Regions from separate parts of the Massilia sp. METH4 genome, predicted to be linked through region 4. Evidence: predicted binding sites of a transcription regulator. Region 4 holds the regulator's gene; each other region holds the start of a gene.
What was found. The regulator sigma-54, encoded in region 4, starts transcription at its own class of promoters, with help from an activator protein. The targets are predictions, from matches to a motif close to TGGCANGNAANCTGCTTT.
Positions count from the first base shown of each region.

Region 1: the regulator sigma-54 is predicted to act here: its motif matches at 3,376-3,393, upstream of V6Z91_RS11865 (TorF family putative porin).
Region 2: the regulator sigma-54 is predicted to act here: its motif matches at 2,046-2,063, upstream of V6Z91_RS11170 (flavin monoamine oxidase family protein).
Region 3: the regulator sigma-54 is predicted to act here: its motif matches at 1,578-1,595, upstream of V6Z91_RS27805 (PEP-CTERM sorting domain-containing protein).

Region 1 is NZ_CP146614.1:2,678,130-2,684,052, forward strand. Features, by position in the region: gene V6Z91_RS11840 (hypothetical protein) at 1-96, opposite strand, end outside; gene V6Z91_RS11845 (DUF1840 domain-containing protein) at 399-749, opposite strand; gene V6Z91_RS11850 (hypothetical protein) at 828-1,331, opposite strand; gene V6Z91_RS11855 (YifB family Mg chelatase-like AAA ATPase) at 1,392-2,903, opposite strand; gene V6Z91_RS11860 (accessory factor UbiK family protein) at 3,000-3,254, opposite strand; gene V6Z91_RS11865 (TorF family putative porin) at 3,461-4,210, shown strand; gene V6Z91_RS11870 (P-II family nitrogen regulator) at 4,230-4,568, shown strand; gene amt (ammonium transporter) at 4,587-5,923, shown strand, end outside.
Region 2 is NZ_CP146614.1:2,516,243-2,522,165, reverse strand. Features, by position in the region: gene V6Z91_RS11180 (RidA family protein) at 1-2, opposite strand, end outside; gene V6Z91_RS11175 (cytochrome c) at 15-416, opposite strand; gene V6Z91_RS11170 (flavin monoamine oxidase family protein) at 413-2,002, opposite strand; gene V6Z91_RS11165 (hypothetical protein) at 2,429-2,887, opposite strand; gene V6Z91_RS11160 (hypothetical protein) at 3,208-4,971, opposite strand; gene V6Z91_RS11155 (DEAD/DEAH box helicase) at 5,179-5,923, opposite strand, start outside.
Region 3 is NZ_CP146614.1:6,368,903-6,374,825, forward strand. Features, by position in the region: gene V6Z91_RS27790 (DJ-1/PfpI family protein) at 1-101, opposite strand, end outside; gene V6Z91_RS27795 (chemotaxis protein) at 215-1,177, opposite strand; tRNA gene V6Z91_RS27800 (tRNA-Gly) at 1,366-1,441, opposite strand; gene V6Z91_RS27805 (PEP-CTERM sorting domain-containing protein) at 1,685-2,623, shown strand; gene V6Z91_RS27810 (Na+/H+ antiporter) at 2,967-4,607, shown strand; gene V6Z91_RS27815 (histidine kinase) at 4,607-5,707, shown strand; gene V6Z91_RS27820 (LytTR family DNA-binding domain-containing protein) at 5,695-5,923, shown strand, end outside.
Region 4 is NZ_CP146614.1:2,361,174-2,367,096, forward strand. Features, by position in the region: gene V6Z91_RS10455 (KpsF/GutQ family sugar-phosphate isomerase) at 1-910, shown strand, start outside; gene V6Z91_RS10460 (HAD family hydrolase) at 912-1,451, shown strand; gene lptC (LPS export ABC transporter periplasmic protein LptC) at 1,469-2,062, shown strand; gene lptA (lipopolysaccharide transport periplasmic protein LptA) at 2,080-2,664, shown strand; gene lptB (LPS export ABC transporter ATP-binding protein) at 2,664-3,422, shown strand; gene V6Z91_RS10480 (RNA polymerase factor sigma-54) at 3,473-4,942, shown strand; gene raiA (ribosome-associated translation inhibitor RaiA) at 5,043-5,399, shown strand; gene V6Z91_RS10490 (enoyl-CoA hydratase/isomerase family protein) at 5,533-5,923, shown strand, end outside.

The DNA.
Region 1 (5,923 bases), 320 kb from region 4:
AATTCGCCCATCGTGCGCTGCCCATACAAAGTCGGAATCAAATGACAGCGCAAGCTTATTACATGCTCGTATAAGCCTATCCTTTAGATCATTCATAATCGCGGTTCGATAACAGGAGTGTGAGCGACAGGGCCAACACGACGATATGGGCCCTTCAAAGAAGGTGCGCCTGAACCATGAGACTCAGGCCGCCGCACTTCGTTTCCGGGGTGCGGGCAAGCCCGTCCGCCGCAGCGGCTAAACACCTCTGGGCAGGAAAAGGTGCCTGTCACCAAGGCTAACCAGGGCTACCACGCCTTCGGCGGAGGCGAAACAACGGTCCGGATGTCAAAAAGCCCCTGTCCAGTAATACCGGCAGGGGCTTTCATATCAGGTACCGAGATAATGGCGAGCGGAGATCAGATTCCCCAGACAATATTATCGTTGCCATCCCGCGCCGCCCGCAGCATTTCCAGCAGCGGAAATGCCCGTTGGGCAAAGCCGATGTGGTTTTTCTCGGCCATTTCCGGCGACTCATCGTCGTTGGGCAAGTGATGCGGATGAGTATGGTTGGCATGGTCGGCATCCACTTCCGGGTGCAGCTTGCTCAGCGCAACTTCCTTCTCCAGCAATTGCACGGCCTGCGCCGCCTCGGCGGCAGTGATGACACCGCGCGTATGATTCTTGTTGAGCACATCCAGGATCCGTTGAGCGTGTTCCTGGACCATCGTGACATCGGGCGATGTCTGGGATTTGAATGTGATTAACATGGCGCTTCCTGACGTGTTGTTTTAATGGTCCAACGATATCACGGCTTACCGGCGGACACTGGCACGCACGCCAGCGTTTCAGTTCAGCTTAAATGAACGGATGAAGGTGTCAATGTTTTCAGTGTCGACCGCCTTCTCGGGCCCGAGGACAATCACCTGGTAGGCACGGCTTCCCCGCGCCAGGAATCGGCCATGCAACTGCATCGGCCGCCCGTTGTTCGCGCCATGGGCCGCAATCTCCAAGCCGCCTTCCCGTACCGCCTCGCTGGTGATGGTGCCGCCGATATTGCGCACCATGGCGGTGCGCAACGACTGGACTGCGGCCTCGGCCTGGGGCGCGTCTGCCAGCTCAGCGCTGCCGACGGCGAACACGGTACCGTCCACTTCAGCGGCCGTCATCGTCATCGGCGCATCACGCCCGTCGAGCTTGACGGTGCGCGTGTGCGTCGCCGGCTTGCCTGGGAACAGCACCGAATAGGCTGCGTCCGCGGCGCGGTAGTCGCGCCAGTCGAGTTTCGGGCTGCAGGCGCTCACCGCCGCTGCCACGGCGAGAATCGTCGGAATCGTCAGGGAGAGTTTCATGCAACGATGGTAGCAGCGTCGGAAGCCGGGCGCTATCGCTGCAAAAGTCAGGTCAGTCCTTCACAGCTGTCGCAGCACGCGGCGAAATTGCACAGCCTCGCCCACGTGCCTGGCCTGTACCGTGTCCGAGCCGGCGAGGTCGGCGATCGTCCGCGCCACCCGCAGCACGCGGTGATAGGCGCGTGCCGACCAGTGGAATTGCAGCATCGACTTGTGCAGTGTGTCCTGGCCACCACGGTCGGGCTTGCAGTAGCGGTCGATTTCGCGCGACGTCAGGTAGCGATTGCTCTTGCCTTGCCGTTCCAGTTGCCGTTCGAACGCCGCCTGTACGCGCGCCGCGATCGCTTGCGTCGGCTCTCCATCCTCCACCGTGTCCAGCGTCTCGGTCGGCACCGCACCGACCTCGATCTGCATGTCGATCCGGTCCAGCAGCGGGCCGGAAATGCGGTCCTGGTAACGGCCGATCGTGTCTTGCGAGCATTTGCACTTGCCAGAGAGGTGCCCGTAGTAGCCGCAAGGGCAGGGATTCATCGCCGCCACCAGCTGGAACCGGGCGGGGAACTCGGCCTGGCGGGCCGCACGGGAGATCGTTACCCGGCCCGATTCGAGCGGTTCGCGCAGTACTTCCAGCACGCGGCGGTCGAATTCCGGCAACTCGTCCAGGAACAGCACGCCGCAATGCGCCAGCGAGATTTCGCCTGGCCTCGGCACGCTGCCGCCGCCCACCAGCGCAACGCCGGAGGATGTGTGATGCGGGGCGCGAAACGGCCGCACCTTCCACGCGGAGGCCTTGAAACCGCCCGTCAGCGACTGTACGGCGGCCGCTTCCAGGGCTTCGTCGTTCGTCATCGCGGGCAGCAGGCCGGGAAAGCGGGACGCCAGCATGGTCTTGCCCGAACCCGGCGGGCCCATCATCAATAAGCTGTGGCCACCGGCTGCCGCCACTTCGAGCGCCCGTTTCGCGTGCCACTGGCCTTTCACTTCGGCGAAGTCAGGATGCCCGGCCAGGGCCGGCGGGGGCGCCGGGCGATGCCGCGCAAGCCGGGCGCTGTCGTCCGCCGCGCGGAAGTGGTTGCAGACTTCGAGCAACGTCGCGGCGGGATACACCGCCGCACCATCGACGAGTGCCGCCTCGTCCGCATTGGCCAATGGCAGGACGATGGCGCCGCGGGTGCGGGCCCGCTGCATGGCAAACGTCATGGCCAGCGCGCCGCGGATGGGGCGCAGCTCGCCGGTTAGCGACAGTTCACCGGCGAATTCATAACGGGACAGCGGGGGAGCGGGGATCTGGCCGGACGCGGCCAGGATGCCGAGCGCGATAGGCAAGTCGAAACGGCCCGATTCCTTGGGCAGGTCGGCTGGCGCCAGATTGACGATAATGCGGTGGTTCGGCATTTCGAAGCCGGCGTTGGCGATCGCCGCGCGCACGCGCTCGCGCGCTTCCTTCACTTCGGTGTCGGCAAGCCCGACGATGGCAAAGGCCGGCAAGCCGCCGGCCAGGTGCACTTCGACGCTGACTTCAGGCGCTTCGATGCCGTTCAGCGCACGGCTTTTCAGGACGGCCAGGCTCATGATTCCCCGCTGCAAGCTCTATGAATACGAGACGATCGTGCATCGTAGAACGCGACAGCGGGTGCGGCATTGTGCCGCAGCAAATACGGAAGACCGTTACAGCGGCGCCTTTTCCGCCGCGATCTTCGCTTCCAGCTCGGCCAGGCGCGTTTCCAGCAATTCCAGCCGCGCGCGGGTCTTTGCCAGGACCTGCGCCTGGATGTCGAACTCTTCGCGTGTGACGAGGTCGAGCTTGGAAAAGCCCTGCGTCATCATCGCCTTCACATTGCGCTCAATATCCTTGGCGGGCGAGTTTTCGATGACGTGATTGATTTTCGATTGCAGGTCGTTGAAGAAGTTGTTCATGTCCACAATGGGCTCCCGGTGAAAGTTTGTGCCGTGAGCGCACCACCGTGGTGCGGCTCCGAAGTTTATTTGGTGCGAAACAGGCGTCCTGTTCCACGGCTCAGCTATCGGCACAGCAACTATTTGCTGGCACGCATTCTGCTATAGGTATCAGGACAACGAGTCAGACGAATTTTAAACCGCAATAAAAGTTCACTCAAAAGGAAATCGCCATGTCATACCCGAGCAAGCGTTCCACGCTGTCCATCGCCGTCCTGTTCGCATGCATCGCAACAGGCCAGGCCCAGGCACAGGAAGCAGCCGCGGCGAAACCGGACAATGAGATCAGCTTCAACGCGGCCGTCACCAGCGATTACCGTTACCGCGGGATTTCGCAAACACGTCTGAAACCCGCGCTGCAGGGCGGCGCTGACTGGGTCAATAACCCGACAGGTTTCTATGCCGGCACCTGGCTGTCCACCATCAAGTGGGTCAAGGACGGGGGCGGCGACGGCAGCGTCGAATGGGACGTGTATGCCGGCAAGCGCGGCGAGATCGGCTCCGGCTTCACGTACGACGTGGGCGGCCTGGGCTACCTCTACCCGTCGAACTCGCTGCCCACCAGCGCGAACACGTTCGAATTGTACGGCCAGGTCGGCTTCGGCCCCGCCACGTTGAAATACTCCCATTCGCTGACCAACCTGTTCGGCTTTGCCGACAGCAAGAACAGCCAGTATCTGGATGCGTCCGTCAACCAGGAAGTGGGCGACGGGTTCATCCTGAACCTGCACATCGGTCGCCAGAAAGTCAGGAATAACGACGTCGCCAGCTACACCGACTGGAAAGTCGGGATCACGAAGGACTTCGGCGTCGCCACGGTATCGCTGGCCTATGTCGATACCAATACCGAAGCGTATTTCGCGCCGAACGGCAAGAACCTGGGTAAATCGGGCGCCGTGTTCACCCTGTCCAAAACCTTCTGAAACAAAAACGAGGCCTGCCATGAAAATGATTACCGCCATCATCAAGCCGTTCAAGCTAGACGAGGTGCGTGAAGCCCTTTCCGCGATCAACGTGCAAGGGATTACCGTGACCGAGGTGAAGGGTTTCGGCCGCCAGAAAGGCCACACGGAGCTGTACCGCGGCGCCGAGTACGTGGTCGATTTCCTGCCCAAGACCAAGATCGAAGCGGCGGTCGACGACGCGATCGTCGAGCAGGCCATCGAAGCCATCGAAACGGCTGCCCGCACCGGCAAAATCGGTGACGGGAAGATTTTCGTTTATAACCTGGAACAGGTGATTCGTATCCGTACCGGCGAAACCGGCAACGATGCGCTTTAAATATAAAAGGGGAAACCGATGAAGAAAACGATAACGAAGTGGCTGGCCGGGGCAGCCATGCTGATGGCGTTCAGTGCCGCGCCGGCCTGGTCGCAGGATACGCCGGCGGCGGATGCGCCAGCGGCGACCGCCGCCGCTCCGGCCGCGGCGGAAGCACCGGCCGCCGCGCCGGCAGCTGCCGCACCCGCTGCCGCGCCTGCCGCACCGGCCGCGGCACCGACGCCCCATAAAGGCGATACCTCGTGGATGTTCGTCTCCACGCTGCTGGTCATCATGATGTCGATCCCCGGCCTGGCCCTGTTCTACGGCGGCCTGGTGCGCTCGAAGAACATGCTGTCGATCCTGATGCAGATCTTCACCATTTTCTCGCTGATCATCGTGTTGTGGTGCATTTACGGCTACTCGGTCGCGTTCACCGAAGGCAATGCCTTCGTCGGCGGCTTCAGCCGCGCGCTGCTGAACGGCATCTATGATCCGGTCGCCGGCACGTTCGCCTATGCGGCAACGTTCAGCAAGGGTGTCGTCATTCCCGAATTCATCTTCGTCGCGTTCCAGGGCACGTTCGCCGCGATCACCTGCGGCCTGATCGTCGGCGCCTTCGCCGAGCGCGCGAAATTCGCGGCCGTGCTGGCCTTCATCGTGATCTGGTTCACGTTCGCCTACCTGCCGATGGCCCACATGGTCTGGTTCTGGACCGGCCCGGACACGATCACCGACGCCGCTTCGCTGGCAACGGCCACCGCCAAGGGCGGCTACCTGTGGAGCCACGGCGCGCTGGACTTCGCCGGCGGTACCGTGGTGCACATCAACGCCGCCGTCGCCGGCCTGGTGGGTGCCTACATGATGGGCAAGCGCGTGGGCTACGGCCGCGAATCGATGGCACCGCACTCGCTGGTGATGACGATGATCGGCGCCTCGCTGCTGTGGGTGGGCTGGTTCGGCTTCAACGCCGGCTCCGCGCTGGAAGCGGGCGACATCGCCGCGCTGGCCTTCGTGAACACGCTGCTGGCCACCGCCGCCGCCACCGTGTCCTGGCTGTTCGCCGAGTGGATCTTCAAGGGCAAGCCCTCGATGCTGGGTGCCGTGTCCGGCGCCGTGGCAGGCCTGGTGGCCATCACCCCGGCGGCTGGTTTCGTCGGCCCGATGGGCGGCCTGATCATCGGCCTCCTGGCTGGCGTGGTCTGCCTGTGGGGTGTGAATGGCCTGAAGCGCATGCTGGGCGCCGACGACTCGCTGGACGTGTTCGGCGTGCACGGCGTGGGCGGTATCCTGGGCGCGGTGCTGACCGGCGTGTTCGCCGCGCCGTCGCTGGGCGGCCAGGGCATCTGGGATTACGTGGCCAACAAGGCTTCCGC
Region 2 (5,923 bases), 160 kb from region 4:
ATGAAGCCTCTCTTTCAGTGTTTGTTGGACATCTGGCCGGCCGAGAAAGCCTCGGCCGAAATCTCGGTGCGCAGCGCGGCCACGTCCTGTTCGGACAGGGCCGGCGCCGTGTTGCCCCAGCTGGAGCGGGCATATGTGAGCACGGCGGCGATATCGCCGTCGTTGAGGTTCTGCGAAAAGTCGGGCATGCCGCCGCGGCCCCTCAAGAGCACGGTGGCCGGGTCCTTGGCGGGGCCCTGCACGAACGCGCTACCGGCCAGCGCGGGAAACGCGCCGGGAATGCCCTTGCCGGTCGCCTGGTGGCAGGCCGCGCAATTCTTCTGGTACACGGCCTTGCCGTCGGCGGCCGATGCGGGCAGCGGCACCGCGCTGACGAAGCCCGCCAATGCCACCAGGGCAGTGAAGTTGTACGTCATGCCATCGCCCTTTCATGAATGCGGGCCATCTGCTGCCAGGCCGATTCGATCGCCCCGGCCTGCCAGCCGGTGAGGTAGGACAGGTGTTCGCCCGCCAGCAGCACGCGGCCCTCGCCTTCCAGCAGCTTCGGATAGGCGCTCTTGCGGCTTTCGTCGTTCCATTCGGCCCAGCCGCCCAGGTTGTATTGCACGCGGTGCCAGGCCACCGAGAAGGCGCTGTCGAACGAGTCCCGATAGGCCGGGAAGATCTTTTCGCCGGCAGCGAGCGCGAACTCGGCGCGTTCGGCGGGCGTCAGGCCGCTGACTTCGATCGCCGCCGTCTGGTAGTTGTAGTAGCCGAGCACCACACCCTTCTTCTTCTGCCAGCTGGCCGAGGGCAGCGAGATCGTGTTGATGCCCTTCATGTCGGTCAGCACGTGGCCGCCATAGATGTGATCATCCTCCTCCCAGAAGCGGCGCTTCATCTGCAGGCCGATCTTGCCGACCGGCGCGTAGGCCACGGACTTGATGGCGGTCTTGAAACCGTCGGAGAAATCGGTGTCGACCATGCGCAGGGTTGAGAGCGGCATCGTGCACAGGCAGTAGTCGGCCGTGACGATGCCCTCCTTGCCCGTCTTCGTGTCCTTGAACGCGATCGTGACATGGTTCTCGCCGTGGCTGATCTTCTGCACCTCGGCGTTGTAGCGGATGTGGCGGCCCACGCGCTTTTCGAACGCCTTGGCGATGGCATCCATGCCGCCCACCGGCTGGAACATCGTGTTCTGCATCGGGTAATCCTGCACCGCGCTGTACACCTTGCCCACGCCGGATGCCAGCAGGTCGTGGAAAGCGAGCGGATCGGAGAACGAACCGGGACCGGGGGTGACGCCGGCGCCAGGGTTGACGGCAAAGCCGCGGCCGCTGCGGCCCTTGTAACTTAGATCCCCCGCCGCCAGGTGGCCCTCGTGCTTCAGGTAGTCGAGCAGCGCGCGCTGGTCATCGGTCGAGAGGGCCTTGTCGAGCTGGTGGTCCTGCACCGACTTGGCCAGCAGCTCGGCCACATGGCCGCGCATGTCGGCCTTGATCTGCGCGGGGCGCAGCCGCTGCTTCGACAGCGGGCCGCCGTTTTCCAGGTAGACGAAGGCGTGATCGTTATCGTTGACCATCACTTCCAGCGGCACCTCGAACAGCCGCGTGTAGTGCAGCGTGGACTGGTGGTGCAGCGGAATGCGCCACGGGCCGTGGTTGATGTACTGGCCCTTGTCGAACGCGCAGCGTTGCGTTTCGCCGCCCAGCTCCGTGAGCTCGAAGCCGCTCCTCGCCGTCTGGCAGCGGCCGCCGGCGAAGCCACGCGCTTCCAGCACCTGCACGCGATAGCCCAGCTTTGCCATCTCGTAGGCGGCCGTCATGCCGGCCAGGCCGGCGCCCAGGATCACCACCGACTTGCCCTTGCCGCTGCCCGTCAAGGCTGGCGGACCGGACATCGTGGAACCGATGCCCATGCCCCATGCGTTCATCGCGTTCAGCAGCAAGCCCGTACCGCCCACCGCCGCGGCGCGGTAGAGAAAATCGCGCCGCGTTACCGCCTTCATCAACCCTTGCTTCATTGCTGCCCCTTTGTGTTGGTGAACATGCTTGCACATGGGTATCTAAGCAATCGGCGTGCCATTTCTTGTCACGTAAGCACTCTTTTTGACGAGGCGAATGAAGTGGTTTCGGCTTTGCTGGCCTTTCTGGCACGTTGGTGCATGTTGCAGGCTCAGCCCGACACGAGCGCCGAACTTTGTTTGAAAGTCACCGCAGTGTAGAAGTGCTTGCGGTGTCGCAAGGCGCACCAGTGCGACGCACCGGGATGCAAGTTACTCCTTGAAGCAGCGCAGTGCCGCTCGGCGGACCCATGCTCGTTGCCGGGCGAATAGGACGGCGAGCTGGCGCTGCGCCGTGGAGGAATCGCACGCTCACGGCCGTGGCTTCTGCAATATGCGTGGCAGTGGTCGCGTGGAGGAGGTGAGCCGGTCAAGGCCGGCTGGTGCTCACGCCGGCGGCTGGGGGCGCAGGCGGTTCTCGTAGTCGGCCAGCAAGCGCGCCAGCAACGCGTGGTCTGCCTCGGTCATGCTGGCACTCCGATCCGATGCGAGGCCGGCCAGCATATAGTAGTCGTCCTCCGTGTCGATGACGCCACGCTTGAGTACTTTCCGCATGCGCTTGCCTAAGCGGTACCGGAGCTCGCTCAGTGTGGGCAACCCTGCCCCGCGCAGGCGTTCGTCGACCAGCCGCACGAAGTCCGGTGGCCAGTCGTACGACTGCTCGGTGAAGTCGGCAAGCGTCATGCGCAATGCCTTGCGGGCGGCGGCAGGCGACGATGCCTCGATGGACTCGAGAACATGCATGGGGTGCGACTGCGGCGACAGCTTGGCAAAGCGCTCGTGAAAGATCTCGTCGCAGAACCAGGCCAGGACGCGGCGGTCGGTCGAATAATCCTCTGTCACCATGGTCCTCGTATATTCATTTGCATTGACACGGCACGCCTGGCTTGGCGATCGGTTCTCCGAGGAACTCGCGCCGCGCCTCGGCCATCATATGCGAGAGCTCTGTTTTTCCTGACCCTGACCGACATTTCCATGAATCAACATACCTGCCGTCATCGCGAAAGTCAACAACTCAGGAAATATGTCGCAATCATGGATATTGGAGGTTTTTTCGACGCGAAAATGTGCCGATCGTGTTCCATCGCGAGCAGAATTGACTTGCCAATATCAATAAAAAAGCGCGCCGGGCGGCGCGCATCAAGATACAACGAGGGTGAAGGAAATCAGTTCACGAAGCCGGCGACGATGCGTTCGAAGCTGCCGTAGGGCGCGGCCGTTTGAGGGCGCCGCGCCGGCGCTTCGGGGCGGGCGAACGGCTGCGCCGCGATGACGCCGCGCTGCACCGGCTGGCAAGCGTGGAAGCGCATCGGGGCGGCCGGGTCGGGCAGGTAGACGCACTCGGGCTCCTGCTCGTCGCATGCCAGGCGCACGACCCAGCGGCCGCGCTGGCGCGCGCGATCGAACCAGCGCTCCTCCACCGCCTTGGCGCAGGTGTACAGCTGGCCGTTCAGGCTGATGCCCTCCTCGGTCACCAGCGCATCCTGCAGCGGCAGCAGCGCGCAGCGCACCAGGTCTTCCGCATACTGCTTCAGCGCGGCGCCGCGTTCGCGCATGCCCCAATCCCACAGCTGCAGCGGGGCCGCGCCCCTGCCGTCGCCCTGCAGATTGTGTTCGAGGATCGCGTCGATCACCAGGCGGCGCAGCTGGTGGAGTTCCAGCGCCCCGTCGAGCGGCCCCAGTTCGGCCGACAGGGCCGGCGCATCCGCGCGCAGCAGGCCGAAGCGGCGCTCCAGCGCCGTCCGTGCCGGCACCTCGGCCGGGATACCCGTCAGGCAGCGCACGCCGAAATTGTCCTGCAGGGCCCGGCCGCCGTCGCCGCCGCCGGCCAGCGCGCCCGGCACCAGCAGGCGTTCCGGCAGGTGGCGGCACGGCCAATCCTGCGCGGCGATGGCGCGGCCGTGCCGCAAGGCCTGGCGCGGCTTGTCCGCCGCGCAGTTGGCCAGCGCCAGCAAGGCATGGCGCCAGGCGGGCGCCTCCAGGCTGACGTGGAAGCCCGTGACCATGCCGGAAAACATATCGCTGACGAGGTAGATGACGGGCCGGCCGGCCAGCCGGCGCCGGTCGCTGCCCAGCAGTTGCACGTCGGCCCGCACCGCGGCGACCTGGAAAGCGGCACCCGGCCGGCCTTCGGCATCCACCAGCGCATGGGGCGGCAGGGGCAATGGGCGTGGCGTGCCGCGCAGGATGCGGCACTGGTCGAGCCAGTAGCTGAACTGGCCGAAACTGGGCACCGCCTCGCGGGCGGCGCCACGCACCACCTGCAAGGTCTCGGGCAGTACGCGGCGCTCGCTGAAGAACTCGCGCAGCATCGACTCGTACGCGCCGCGGCGCGAGAATCGCGTGCCAGCGTAGGTGGCGGCGGCGACGCGGAACACGCGCCGCATCGGCTCGTCGACATTGATGCCGGGCGAGGCGCCGTCGCGGCGCGGGCGGCCGCGCTTGATGCCGGCCGTGGAGGAGCGCGTCTTGCCGCGCGCGCCGCTGTTCGAGTAGTCCGGCAGCAGTGCATTCGGCGTCTGCCCGCGCTGCCAGTAGCGGCGCAGGTAGCGGTAGATCGTGGGGTGAGACACGCCATGGCGCGCCGTGTAGTCGGCGATCATCTGCCCGCGCCGGCGTGCTTCGTAGATGCCCGGCTCGTCGGCCGTCAGTGCCGAGACGATGGCCCAGGCGCGGTCGCGCAGGGCCAGGTGGCCGGGCTTGACGGCTCCCTGGTCGGCCACGACCAGCCAGGGGTCGTCGGCCATGCGGCGTGCGCGGCCCGAGGCCAGGTCGGCCTCCAGGTCCTGTATCCGCGCGGACTCCACATCGCAGCCCTTGCCATCCATGTCGAACAGCCAGGCCATCGTGCGCGCGGGATCGATCCACAGCACACGCATCGTGCGCCGCCGCGGCGCGTTATATTGAAGTAAATCGTTTCGCAGGAACATCCGGCCTCCCCGTTGAAGAGAAGTAAATACGGATGTCTATGCAATTAGCGGGCCAGCTCAAATATCAGGCATTTCAGCCCTGAAATGCCTGGCGCGGGCGCCTCCGCCGCCCCGCGCGAACGCGGGCGGCATTATCGTGGTGCAAGCACGGCACCGCGGGCGTGCACCAGCCTGACATGGCGCTTACAGCTCCACGCCCATCCCCGATCAGCGCTTCGCCTTCGGCTTGGCGCCCTTGGCGGCCGGCTTCTTCGGCGGCGTGTGCTTGGCTGACAGGGGCGGCATCGCATCGGCCAGGCTGATCTTCAATTGCTGGCCGCCGACCCACACCTTGCCCAGGTGGCGGAAGATCTCGTCCGGCATGCCGTCCGGCATTTCCAGCACCGTGTGGTCGTCGAAGATCTCGATGCGGCCGATGTAGCGCGCTTCCAGCCCGCTTTCGTTGGCGATCGCGCCCACGATATTGGCCGGGGTGGCCTCGTGCTGGCTGCCCACCTCGATGCGGTAGGCGCGCATCGCCAGGCCATCCTGGGCGCGCTTGCGCTCCTTCTTCTTCGGCGCTTCGTCATCGGTCGCGGCTTCGGCCACCACGGCGTCCAGGCCCTTCGGCGCCGCCTCTCGCGCTGGCTTCGGTGCCGCCTCGCGCGCTGGCTTCGGCGCGGCTTTCGCCGGCGCCGGCGCGGCCGCCGGGGCAGCCTCGCCATCGCGGCGGATGCGCAGCGGCCGGCCGGCCACGCGCACCTGGGTCAGCGTATCGAGCACGTCGGCCGGCAGGTCGTCCGGCATGTCGAGCACCGTGTAGTCCTCGAAAATCTCGATGCGGCCGATGAATTTCGAGTCGACGCCGCCCTCGTTGGCGATGGCGCCCACGATATTGCCCGGCTTGACGCCATCCTCGTAGCCCACTTCGATGCGGTAGGTGGCCATGCCCGGCTCCGGCTCGCGATGGATG
Region 3 (5,923 bases), 2.9 Mb from region 4:
TGCACCGTGTGGCCCACCGCCTGCAATGCCTGGAACGGCACCATCGTTTCATAGTCTTCGGCGAAGTCGCCGGTCAGGAACAGAATGGTTTTTGCTGCCATGCTTGCCTCCTTGAACACACCACCAAGGTGCTCGGTTGTTGGAAAGGCAATCATAGCATCGAAAAAAAAGGCCGGGCATCGGCCCGGCCTCGTTTGCGCCGCGTACGGGCGGCTTACGCTTCCTTCTTGTGCAGCACGGTCTTGATGGTGTTCGCCAGGTCCTCGGCGACGAACTTGGCCACGTAGGCGTCGGCGCCGACACCCTTCACGTGGTCCTCGTTGGTCTTGCCCGACAGCGAGGAGTGGATCACCACGGGGATCTTCGAGAAACGCGGGTCCTGCTTGATCTTGCGGGTCAGCGTGAAGCCATCCATCTCCGGCATTTCCAGGTCGGTCAGCACGAGCGCGACGCGGTCCGACACTTCGATGCCCTCGGCCTTGCAGCCGACGGCGATGCTGTTCAGCTTGTCCCAGGCTTCCTTGCCCGATTTCGTCATCACGAACGGCGCGTGCATCGCCTGCAGGCCCTGCTCGATCAGGTTGCGCGCGACGACCGAGTCGTCCGCCGCCAGGATGAAGGAGCCCTGCTTCAGCGCGATGGTCGGCATCGCTTCCGGGTCCACTTCCTTGCCTTCGGCCGGCACCATGCGGCGCAGGATCGTTTCCACGTCCAGCACCTGCGCCAGGCGCGTGCCGTTCGTGTCGCCGTCCAGGCGGGCGATCGAGGTCACCATGCCGGTGGCGTTGCTGCCCTCGGCGGTCAGCACCTGGCTCCAGTCCAGGCGCACGATCTCGTCCACCGATTCCACGGCAAAGGCTTGCGTGGTGCGTGCAAATTCCGTGACGAGCATGATGTTCAGGCCCGTCTTCGGCTTCACGCCCACGATGGCCGGCAAGTCCATCACGGGGATGATCTGGCCGCGCAGGTTGACCACGCCCAGCATGTGCGGCTGCGCGCCGGCCACCGCCGTCACGGGCGGCATGGCCACGATCTCGCGGATCTTGAATACATTGATGCCGTACAGCTCGGAACGGTCACCGTTCTCGTCGCCGCCGAGGCGGAACAGCAGCAGCTCGAATTTGTTCGTATTGGTGAGGTTGGTGCGTTCGTCGATTTCCTGTTGTACGCTTTTCATCAGTGTTCCCCGGTCGTCAGTGCCTGCCGCGATGCGGCGTCGATTGGGGCAGTATAGGCGAGAAAATTGGCGGCACCCCCGTTCCTGTACATTAAGGCAATGAGGAATAGTGCCGGGAAACAACACCCTGAAACCTGGCAGCGCAGGAATGCAAAACGCCACCGGAAAGGTGGCGTTTTTTTGAATCCTGGAGCGGGAGAAGAGTCTCGAACTCTCGACCTCAACCTTGGCAAGGTTGCGCTCTACCAACTGAGCTACTCCCGCAGAAGAGGCATGATTATGCCAGATCGTTTTGATAAATACCAGTATGAAATGCATGCAGTTGCCGGAGCGCCGATACGGGAATTCCGCCGTCGGACTTCTTTCCACTTTCCGCCAGCGCGGATGCGCAGCTGGGCCAAGGCATTGAAATTGCAATAGAAATTTCCCTGGCACTATAAATGCTCTGGAGACAGGCACCTGGTCGCAGACCGGGAAACGCCAACCAGCCATCTCTAGGGGTAGAAAATGATCGACTTCAGCAAGGGTCTTCTCGTCGTGGCCGCCACCGCGACCTTCGGCATGCAATCGGCCAGCGCCGGCACGTTTGCCTCCGCGATCCTGGACATCAACAACTTCAAGATCTCGCACTCGAACGGCAGCGTGTACTGGAACACCGATTTTTCCAAGCTCACCGGGGTGAACGATGCCCATGCCACGGCCTCGCTGAACGGCGTCCACAAAAGCCTGTCGTCGATCGGCCCGCGGCCGGACGTGGCGCACCAGTGCATCGGCTCGCCCTGCCCCGCGTTCGGCGAGAACAACTTCACGCCGTTCAACACGAAGACGCCGATGGGCGGCAACTTCGGCTATGCCGACCAGAATTTCCTGGGCTCGGCGATCTCGGTCAACGGCGCCGCGGCGGGCGCCCGCTCGCAAACGCGCGCCGACGTGGCCACTACCTACAATATGCAGTTCGCCAACAGCAATTCCTCGGTCGGCAGTTCGAACACGATGTCGTTCCGGCTCGGCGCCAGCGACACAATGACGGTGTCGTTCGACGCCACCCCGTTCGCGATGGCGTACTCCTCGCCCGAGGGCCGTCCCGTCACGACCGCCAACGCGCGCATCTCGTGGAGCGTGAACATCGTCGATCTCGCCACGGGCGAGACCGTGTTCGAATACGCGCCGGCACGGCTCAACAGCATGGCCGCGGTCAGCCGCACGCACGGCAACAACGGCACTTCGCTGTACAACGAAAGCGGCACCATCTTCAACATGGCCGCCACCTCGCCGCTCCTGATGGCCAACCGGGATTACCAGATCACGGTGCAGCACAACACGCTGGTCAGCGCCCTGCAACAGGAAGTGCCGGAACCGGGCTCGCTGGCGATCGTGGGCGCCGGCCTGTTCGCCATGACGCTCGGCCGCCGCCTGCGCAAGAGCACGGGCCAGCCGCGCGGCTGAGCACCGTGCCTGCCACCCCGCGCGGGCACCTTCGCCTTCCCGGCCGCGGCGCCCGCCGCGGCCCCTTTTTTTCCCGCTGCCCGAATCGCCTTTGCCACGGTGCGACATCGCGCCCCCTGTCACGGCACGCCCCCTGACACGGCACCATCCCCCTGTGACGGGCACGCCATTCCTCCCCTGTCACCGCGTGCCACTCCTCGCCTGCCACCGCGTACGATTCCTCCCCTGCCACGGGCGCCATTCCTCCCCCTACCACGGGGCGCCGTCCCGGCCTCTATCACGGCGCGCCATCGCGCCCCCTATAATTGCAGCGGTCTAGCAAAGTAAGGGGCGTCTCGCAACAATGGATTCAATCGAAATCGTACTGGCCATGCTGCTGGCCGTGGTGGCCAGCGCCTATCTCGTGCGCGTATTGCCGGTATCGCTGCCCTTGCCGCTGGTGCAGATCGGCCTCGGCGCCGCCATCGCCGGCTACACGGGGCATGGCGTGCAACTCGATCCCGCCCTGTTCTTCCTGCTGTTCCTGCCCCCGCTGCTGTTCCTGGACGGCTGGCGCATCCCCAAGAGCGGCCTGTTCCGCGACAAGGGCATCATCCTCGAGCTGGCGTTCGGCCTCGTCATCTTCACCGTGGTCGGCGCCGGTTTCCTGATCCATTGGCTGATCCCGGCAATGCCCTTGCCGGTGGCCTTTGCGCTGGCGGCCATCGTGTCGCCGACCGATCCGGTTGCCGTCGGCTCGATTGCCTCGCGGGCGCCGATCCCGAAGCGGCTGATGCACATCCTGGAAGGCGAGTCGCTGCTCAACGACGCCAGCGGCCTGGTGTGCTTCCGCTTCGCCGTGGCCGCGGCGATGACGGGCGCGTTCTCGCTCACGCAGGCATCGCTCACCTTCGTCTGGCTGGTCGGCGGCGGCATCGCCGCCGGCGTCGGCGTCACGCTGCTGGTCACGTGGGCGCAGCGCTGGCTGTTCCGGCATTTCGGCGAACCGGCCGGCTCGCCCATCCTCGTCAACCTGCTGATCCCGTTCGGCGCCTACCTCGCGGCCGAGCACACCCATGCCTCCGGCATCCTGGCCGCCGTGTCGGCCGGTGTCACGATGAGCTTTGTGGAACTGTCCGGCCAGGTGATGGCCACCACGCGCATCCAGCGCTCGGCCGTATGGGACACGGTGCAGTTCGCGCTGAACGGCGTGATGTTCGTGCTGCTGGGCGAACAGCTGCCCGACATCCTGCACGGCGCCCGCGTGTCGCTCGACCAGAGCGGCCACCTCAATCCGTGGTGGCTGGTGCTGTACGCGTTCGCGATCTCGTTCGGCCTCCTGGCGCTGCGCTTCATCTGGGTCTGGACCACGCTGCGCGTGACCATCTACCGCAAAAGCCTGCGCGGCGTGGATGCGCCGAAGCCGCCGCTGCGCCTGTTGCTGGCCACGTCGCTGGCCGGCGTGCGCGGCGCCATCACGCTGGCCGGCGTGATGACGCTGCCCCTCACACTGCCGTCCGGCGCGCCGTTCCCGGCCCGCGACCTGACGATCTTCCTGGCCTCCGCGGTGATCCTGATCTCGCTCGTGATGGCCAGCATCGGCCTGCCGCGCCTGCTGGCCGGCATGCACTTCCCGGAGGAACCGGCCGAGCAGCAGGAAGAAGACATGGCGCGGCGCGAGGCGGCCAGCGCCGCCATCGCGGCCGTCGAACGCGCGCAGATGGAGCAGTTGCAGGGCGGCCGCGATGCCGACATGTACCCGGAGGCGGCGGCGCGCGTGATCGCGCTCTACCAGCACCGCCTGGACACCACGGCCGCCGTCGACGACGAGGACGTGGCCCGCTACCGCAAGCTCGACGCGGCCGAGCGCGTGCTGCGGCTAGCCGCCTTGCAGGCCGAGCGCCGCACCATCTTCAACCTGGCGCGGCACGAACACATTTCCGACGAGATTTCGCGCAAGCTGGTGCGCGAAATCGACCTCGTCGAGGCGCGGCACAAGCACTGATGGAAGACCTGCGCCTTCACCTTCACCTGCGCCGGCGCATGCGCCTCGTCATCGGCGGGGCCTGGATCCTGTTCTGGATCCTCATGATGGTGACGGCGGTGCAGGATTTCCTGCGCCACGACGACGGGCCACTGTGGCGCCCGCTGCTGTGGGAAGGCTCGTCGGCCGTCACCGCCACCGTCCTGCTGCTGGTGCAGCGCCGCTTCACGCGGCGCCACGACCACCTCGTGATCCGCCCGCGCGCCTGGTTCGCGCGCCAGGCCCCCTGGCTGCTGCTGTACTGGGCCGCCTTCGTGCCGCTCGCGTTCGGGATCCGCCACGCGGTCTACGGGCTGGCGGGAGACGTCTACCCGCATGCCTCCTGGCCGCGCGTATTCGTCTACGAGAATGTGAAGATGACGATCTTCTTCGCCATCTTCGTCGTTTGCACGTTCGGCGTGCTGTCGTGGCAGGTGCTGCAGGGCGAACGGCTGCGCGCCGAGCGCATGGCCACCCAGTTGCGCACCGCCCAGCTGCACGCGCTCACGCAGCGCATGCAGCCGCATTTCCTGTTCAACGCGCTGAACACGGTCGCCGCCGTCATGCATGAAGACGTGGAGCGCGCCGATGCCCTGCTCGTGCGCCTGTCCGAACTGCTGCGCGCATCGCTCGCCACGGGCACGCAGCAGGTGCCGCTGGCGGACGAGCTGCGGCTGCTGCGCGGCTATGCCGAGCTGATGGCCGAGCGCTTCGCCGACCGCGTGACGATCGCCTGGCGCGTGGCCAGCGGCCTGGACGACTTGCCGGTGCCGGCCATGAGCCTGCAGCCGTTGCTGGAGAACGTGTTCCGCCATACGGTGGAACGGCACACCGCGCCTGTCCACGTAACCATCTCGGCAAGGCGCGATGGCGCGCGCCTGCTGCTCGTCGTCGAGGATGACGCCGGCAACCTGGGCGGCCCGCCCGCTCCCGGCGGCACGGGCAGCGCGCTGGCGAACCTGCGGGCCCGCCTCGCCGCCCTGCACGGAGAAAACGCCACACTGACGTTGACCGCGCTGGCCCCGGCCGGCGTGCGCGCCGAACTGGCGCTGCCCTGCGCGGAGGCCGCATGCGCATCCTGATCGTGGACGACGAACGCCCGGCACGCGACCGCCTGCACCGGCTGCTGGCGGCGCACGAGGGCATCGCCGCGGTCGACGAAGCCCGCGACGGCATCGAAGCACTGGCGAAGGTGGCGGCATTCCAGCCGGACGCGCTGCTGCTCGACATCCAGATGCCCGGCATCGGCGGGCTGGAGGTTGCCGCGTCGCTGCCCGATCCGGCGCCGCACGTGGTGT
Region 4 (5,923 bases):
CCTGCATGACCGCCTGGCCACGGACGAAAGCGTTGGCAAGGCCGTGTCGCTGCTGCTGAACTGCAAGGGCCGCGTTGTCGTGTCCGGCATCGGCAAGTCCGGCCATATTGGCCGCAAGATCGCCGCCACGCTGGCATCGACCGGCACCCCGGCGCTGTTCGTGCACCCGGCCGAAGCGGCGCACGGCGACCTGGGCATGGTGACCCCGGAGGACGCTTTCATCGCGATCTCGTATTCCGGCGAGAGCACCGAGCTGATGGCGATCCTGCCCGTGGTCAAGCGCATGGGTGGCGTGGTGATCTCCATGACGGGCAAGCCCGAATCGAGCCTGGCGAAGCTGGCGGACGTGCACCTGGACGTGTCGGTGGCCAAGGAGGCGTGCCCGATGAACCTGGCGCCCACCGCATCGACCACGGTTACGCTGGCGCTGGGCGACGCGATCGCCGTCGCGCTCCTGGACCTGCGCGGTTTCAAGGAAGAGGATTTCGCCCGCTCGCACCCCGGCGGCGCGCTGGGCCGCCGCCTGCTGACGCATGTGCGCGACATCATGCGCCAGGGCGACGCGATCCCGGCCGTCACGGCCGACACGCGGCTGCCGGACGCGCTGATGCAGATCACGCAAAAAGGCATGGGCATGACGGCCGTGGTCGATGCACAATACCGGCCGGTGGGCGTGTTCACCGACGGCGACCTGCGCCGCATGATCGACAAGGTGCAGGACTTTTCGAAAGTCGTGATCGGCGACGTGATGCATGCCAATCCCCGCACCATCGGGCCGGACAAGCTGGCCGTCGATGCGGTGGCCGTGATGGAAGAGTACCGCATCAACCAGATGCTGGTGGTGGATGAAGACGGCAAGCTGGTCGGCGCGCTGCACATCCATGACCTGACGCGCGCAAAGGTGATCTGACATGAGTATTCAATATGACGCGGCCGTCGTCGAACGGGCCGCGAAGGTCAGGCTGTTCATTTTCGACGTCGACGGCGTGCTGACCGACGGCGGCCTGCACTACGGCGCCGAAGGCGAGGCGTTCAAGACGTTCAACGTGCAGGACGGCCTGGGCATCAAGCTGTTGCAGGAAGCGGGCATCCTCACCGGCATCATCAGCGCGCGCCGTTCGCCGCAGGTGACGGCGCGCGCCAAGGACCTGGCGATCGAATTCGTGCACCAGGGCGGGCATGACAAGCTCACGCCGTTCAAGGCGCTGCTGGCCCAGCTGAACCTTTCCGAGGAGCAGGTGGGGTTCATCGGCGACGACGTGGTCGATCTACCCATCCTGTCGCGCGTCGGTTTCGCCGTGGCGGTGCCGAACGCGCGCCCGGAAGTGCTCACGCGCGTGCATCACGTGACGGAAAACCGTGGCGGCCATGGCGCCGTGCGCGAAGTGTGCGAATTCGTGATGCGTGCGCAAGGCAGTTACGAGCGCGTGATGGCCCAGTTCCTGGGCTGACGTTTCAAGGAGAAGCCATGCGCAACCAGCGAACCGCCCACCGCTACCGGCTGTCGATCGGCATGATGCTCGCGCTGTTCGGCGCGCTGGGCTCGTTCTGGCTCGTCCAGATGATGGATCGGGCCGGCGGAGAAATGGAGGCGGGCATCAAGGTCGACGAGCCGGATTACATCGTGGAGCGCTTCTCGTTCGTGCGCATGACGAAGACCGGCCAGCCCAGCTACATCATTTCAGGCGACAAGCTGACGCACCGGCCGTCCGACGATTCGTCGGAGGTCGAGAAGCCGGTGGTGCGCAGCCTGTCGGGCGACAAGCCGCCGATGGACATCCGCGCCGAGCGTGCCCGCGTTGACCAGGACAATGCGCGCGTGACGTTGACGAAGAACGTGAACATCCACCGCGCCGCCGCGCCGAACGCACGGGACATGACGCTGACGACGGAAAAGCTGACGATTTATCCCGACGAGGACCGCATGGAAACGGACCAGCCGGTGCGGATGCAGAGCGGCGGCGCCACCGCCACCGGCGTGGGCATGCAGGCCAACAATGCCACCCGCCAGTTGCAGCTGGGGCGCGGCACGATCGTGTATCCACCCCGGGCGCGGCAATAGACAAATAGGAATCGAAGATGAAGAAACTCATACTGTCGGCGTTACTGCTGCTGGGAGCGGCGGGGTTCGCGGCGGCCGAGAAGGCCGACTCGTACAAGCCCACGGAAATCAACTACGGCCGCCTGGACGCGGACGACGTCAAGCAGGTGTACACCTTCACCGGCGACGTGACGCTCACCCGCGGCACGCTGCGCATGAAGGCCGACAAGGCGGTGGTGACCTACACGCCGGACGGCTACCAGCTGGCCACCCTGACCGGCGGCGGCAAGAAGGTGACCTTCCGCCAGAAGCGCGACGGCGAGGGCGACCAGTGGATGGAAGGCGAGGCCGACCGCATCGAATACGATGAAAAGGGCGAGCTGGTGAAGATGTATTCGAAGGCGAAAATCCGCCGCCTCGAAGGCAGCAAGCCGAGCGACGAGGTCGAGGGCGAATTCATCTCCTACGACAGCCGCCGCGAATTCTTCAGCGTGCGCAATACCAGCACGGGTAACGACAAGCCGGGCGCGGGCCGCGGCACGATGGTGATCCAGCCGAAACGCACGGCGCCGCCGCCGGCCGGCACCACCCAACCGCCGGCCGCGCCGGCAGCGGGGGACTGATGGACGGAGCGCAACAGAATTGCAGCACGCTGATCGTGCGTGGCTTGCAAAAGAGCTATGGCAAGCGGCAGGTGGTGCACGACGTGTCTTTGCAGCTGGCGTGCGGCGAAGTGGTGGGCCTGCTGGGTCCGAACGGCGCGGGCAAGACCACGTCGTTCTACATGATCGTGGGCCTCGTCGCCTCGGACGCCGGCACCATCGACCTCGACGGTACCGACATCTCGACGCTGCCGATCCACAAGCGCGCCACGCTCGGCCTGTCCTACCTGCCGCAGGAAGCCTCCGTGTTCCGCAAGCTGACGGTGGAGGACAATATCCGTGCCGTGCTGGAGATCCAGAAGGTCAATGGCAAGGCCTTGCCGAAGGCCGACATCGATGCGCGGCTGAACGCGCTGCTGGCCGACCTGCAGATCGAGAAGCTGCGCGAGAACACGGCGCTGTCGCTGTCCGGCGGCGAGCGGCGCCGCGTGGAAATCGCCCGCGCGCTGGCCACCAACCCGCGTTTCGTGCTGCTCGACGAGCCGTTCGCCGGCGTGGACCCGATCGCGGTGATCGAAATCCAGCGCATCGTGCGCTTCCTGAAGGAGCGTGGCATCGGCGTATTGATCACGGATCACAACGTGCGCGAAACGCTGGGCATCTGCGACCGGGCGTATATCATCAATCAGGGCAGCGTACTGGCTTCCGGCCGGCCGGACGACATCATTGCCGACGAATCCGTGCGCCGCGTTTATCTGGGTGAACATTTCCGCATGTGATCCACCATTTCCAGCCCTTGAACGCAGCCCTTGAACGTTATTGATCAGCCATGAAACAGTCTTTGCAACTGCGCACTTCCCAGCATCTCGCGCTGACGCCGCAACTGCAGCAGTCGATCCGGCTGCTGCAATTGTCCACGCTGGAGCTGCACCAGGAACTGGAACAGCTGCTGACCGATAACCCCCTGCTCGAGCGGCTCGACGATCCGCTCGACCGCTCGGTGCGCCTGCTGGCCGATGGCGCGATCAATACCTCGCAGGGCGGCACCGAGGCGCCGCCGGAGGGCGGCCCGGCGCACGACGCGCCGGCCGCGCCGGAACCGGAGGCGTATGACGGCGGCGATGGCGAAGGGCTGGCCACCGGCGACCTCGACTGGGGCAGCGCCGGCAGCGGCAAGGGCCCGGACGACGACGATGCCCGCCCGCAGCTGGAAGCGAGCCACCGCAGCCTGCGCGAGCACCTGATGGAGCAGATGCGCGTCACGGTCCTCGAATCCCGCGATCGCGCCCTGGTGGAACTGATCATCGACGCGCTGGACGACAACGGCTATCTCGAAGAGAGCCTGGAAGAGATCCATGAACGCTTGCCGGAAGAGCTGGAAATCGAGATCGACGAGTTGCGCACGGCCCTGAAACTGCTGCAGAGCTTCGACCCGCCCGGCATCGGCGCCCGCAACGCCTCCGAATGCCTGGCGCTGCAGATCCGGCGCATGCCGAACGTGCCGCTGGTGACCCGCCGCATGGCGCTGTGCATCGTCGAAAAACACCTGCAATGGTTCGCCCAGCGCGACTTCAACAAGCTCAAGAAGGCGCTCGATTGCGATGACGAAGACTTGCGAGAGGCGCAGGCCGTGATTCGCCAATGCAATCCGCATCCGGGCGCCGCCTTCGCACCCGACGTGTCAGACTATGTGGTACCGGACGTGGTGGTGAAGAAAGGACGCAACGGCTGGGTCGTCACACTGAACAACGACGTGATGCCGCGCCTGCGTGTCAATGCGCTGTATGCCAGCCTGCTCAAGCAGGGCAAGGGCGAATCGCAGATGAGCGCCCAGTTGCAGGAAGCCAAGTGGCTCATCAAGAACATGCGCCAGCGCTTCGACACCATCCTCCGCGTGGCCCAGGCCATCGTCGAGCGGCAGAAGAACTTTTTCTCGCATGGCGCTGTGGCAATGAGGCCCCTTGTGTTGCGCGAGATTGCTGATACACTGGGCCTGCACGAGAGCACTATCTCTCGGGTAACAACTCAAAAATACATGCTGACCCCTCACGGCATGTTTGAGTTGAAGTACTTTTTTGGCAGCCATGTCGCAACCGAAGCTGGTGGGGAAGCTTCCTCGACTGCGATCAGGGCGCTGATTGTGCAATTCACAGGAGCCGAAGACCCGAAGAACCCTTTATCCGACAGTAAGATTGCGGACATGCTGGGTGAACAAGGCATGGTGATTGCACGGCGCACCGTCGCCAAGTATCGCGAAGCATTGAAAATCCCTCCAGTCAGCCTCCGCAAGTCTTTGTAGTCACTCTTTGCTTTTCATGCAGTGCATGGGTTCCTCTGCGCCGCCGTCTTGATTGGTGGAGACCGCACGAACCTGTAAATATTTCTTTAGGAGTGTGTGTATGAATCTGACTATCAGTGGACACCATATCGACGTTACCCCTGCCATTCGCGAGTATGTGCAGAACAAGCTGGAACGCGTTAGACGCCATTTCGATCAGCTGATCGATGTAAGTGTGATCCTGAGTGTAGATAATCTCACCGAGAAAGAAAAAAGGCAGAAGGCGGAAATCAATCTGCGCATGTCGGGCAAAACGGTATTCGTCGAAAGCGTCGCGCAAGACTTGTATGCGGCCATCGACACGCTGATCGACAAGCTGGACCGCCAGGTCATGAAGCACAAGGATAAAGTGCAGAACCACAATCACGAAACCATCAAGCACCTGAGCGAGAGCGAGATCCCCGCGTCGCCCGCATAACGACGGGCGCAGGTCTGCTGCAACAAAAGGGCGCGCGATGCGCCCTTTGTTATGTCAGCACTGAAGGATTTATGCCACACCCTTCGCATCCATGGCTAGAATGAGGCCAATAACGACAACGATGCGAGACACCATGACCGACCACGTCCATACGAAGGTGCGCAACGGCACCGGCTTCATCACACTCGACCGTCCCAAGGCATTGAACTCGCTGTCGCTCGACATGATCCGGACGATCACGGGCACGCTGCTGTCCTGGCGCGACGACGATGACATTGCCGCCGTCGTCATCCGCAGCACTACCGAGAAGGCCTTGTGCGCGGGCGGCGATATCCGCTTCTTCCATGCCGCCGGCAGCGCCACGCCGCAGGGCGGCAGTGCCCAGATCGAGGATTTCTTCACCGAGGAATATGCGCTGAACTATGTCGTGCACTGCTTCCCCAAACCGTATGTCGCCGTGATGGATGGCGTGGTGATGGGCGGCGGCATGGGCATTGCGCAGGGCGGCCCGCAATGCGGCGTGC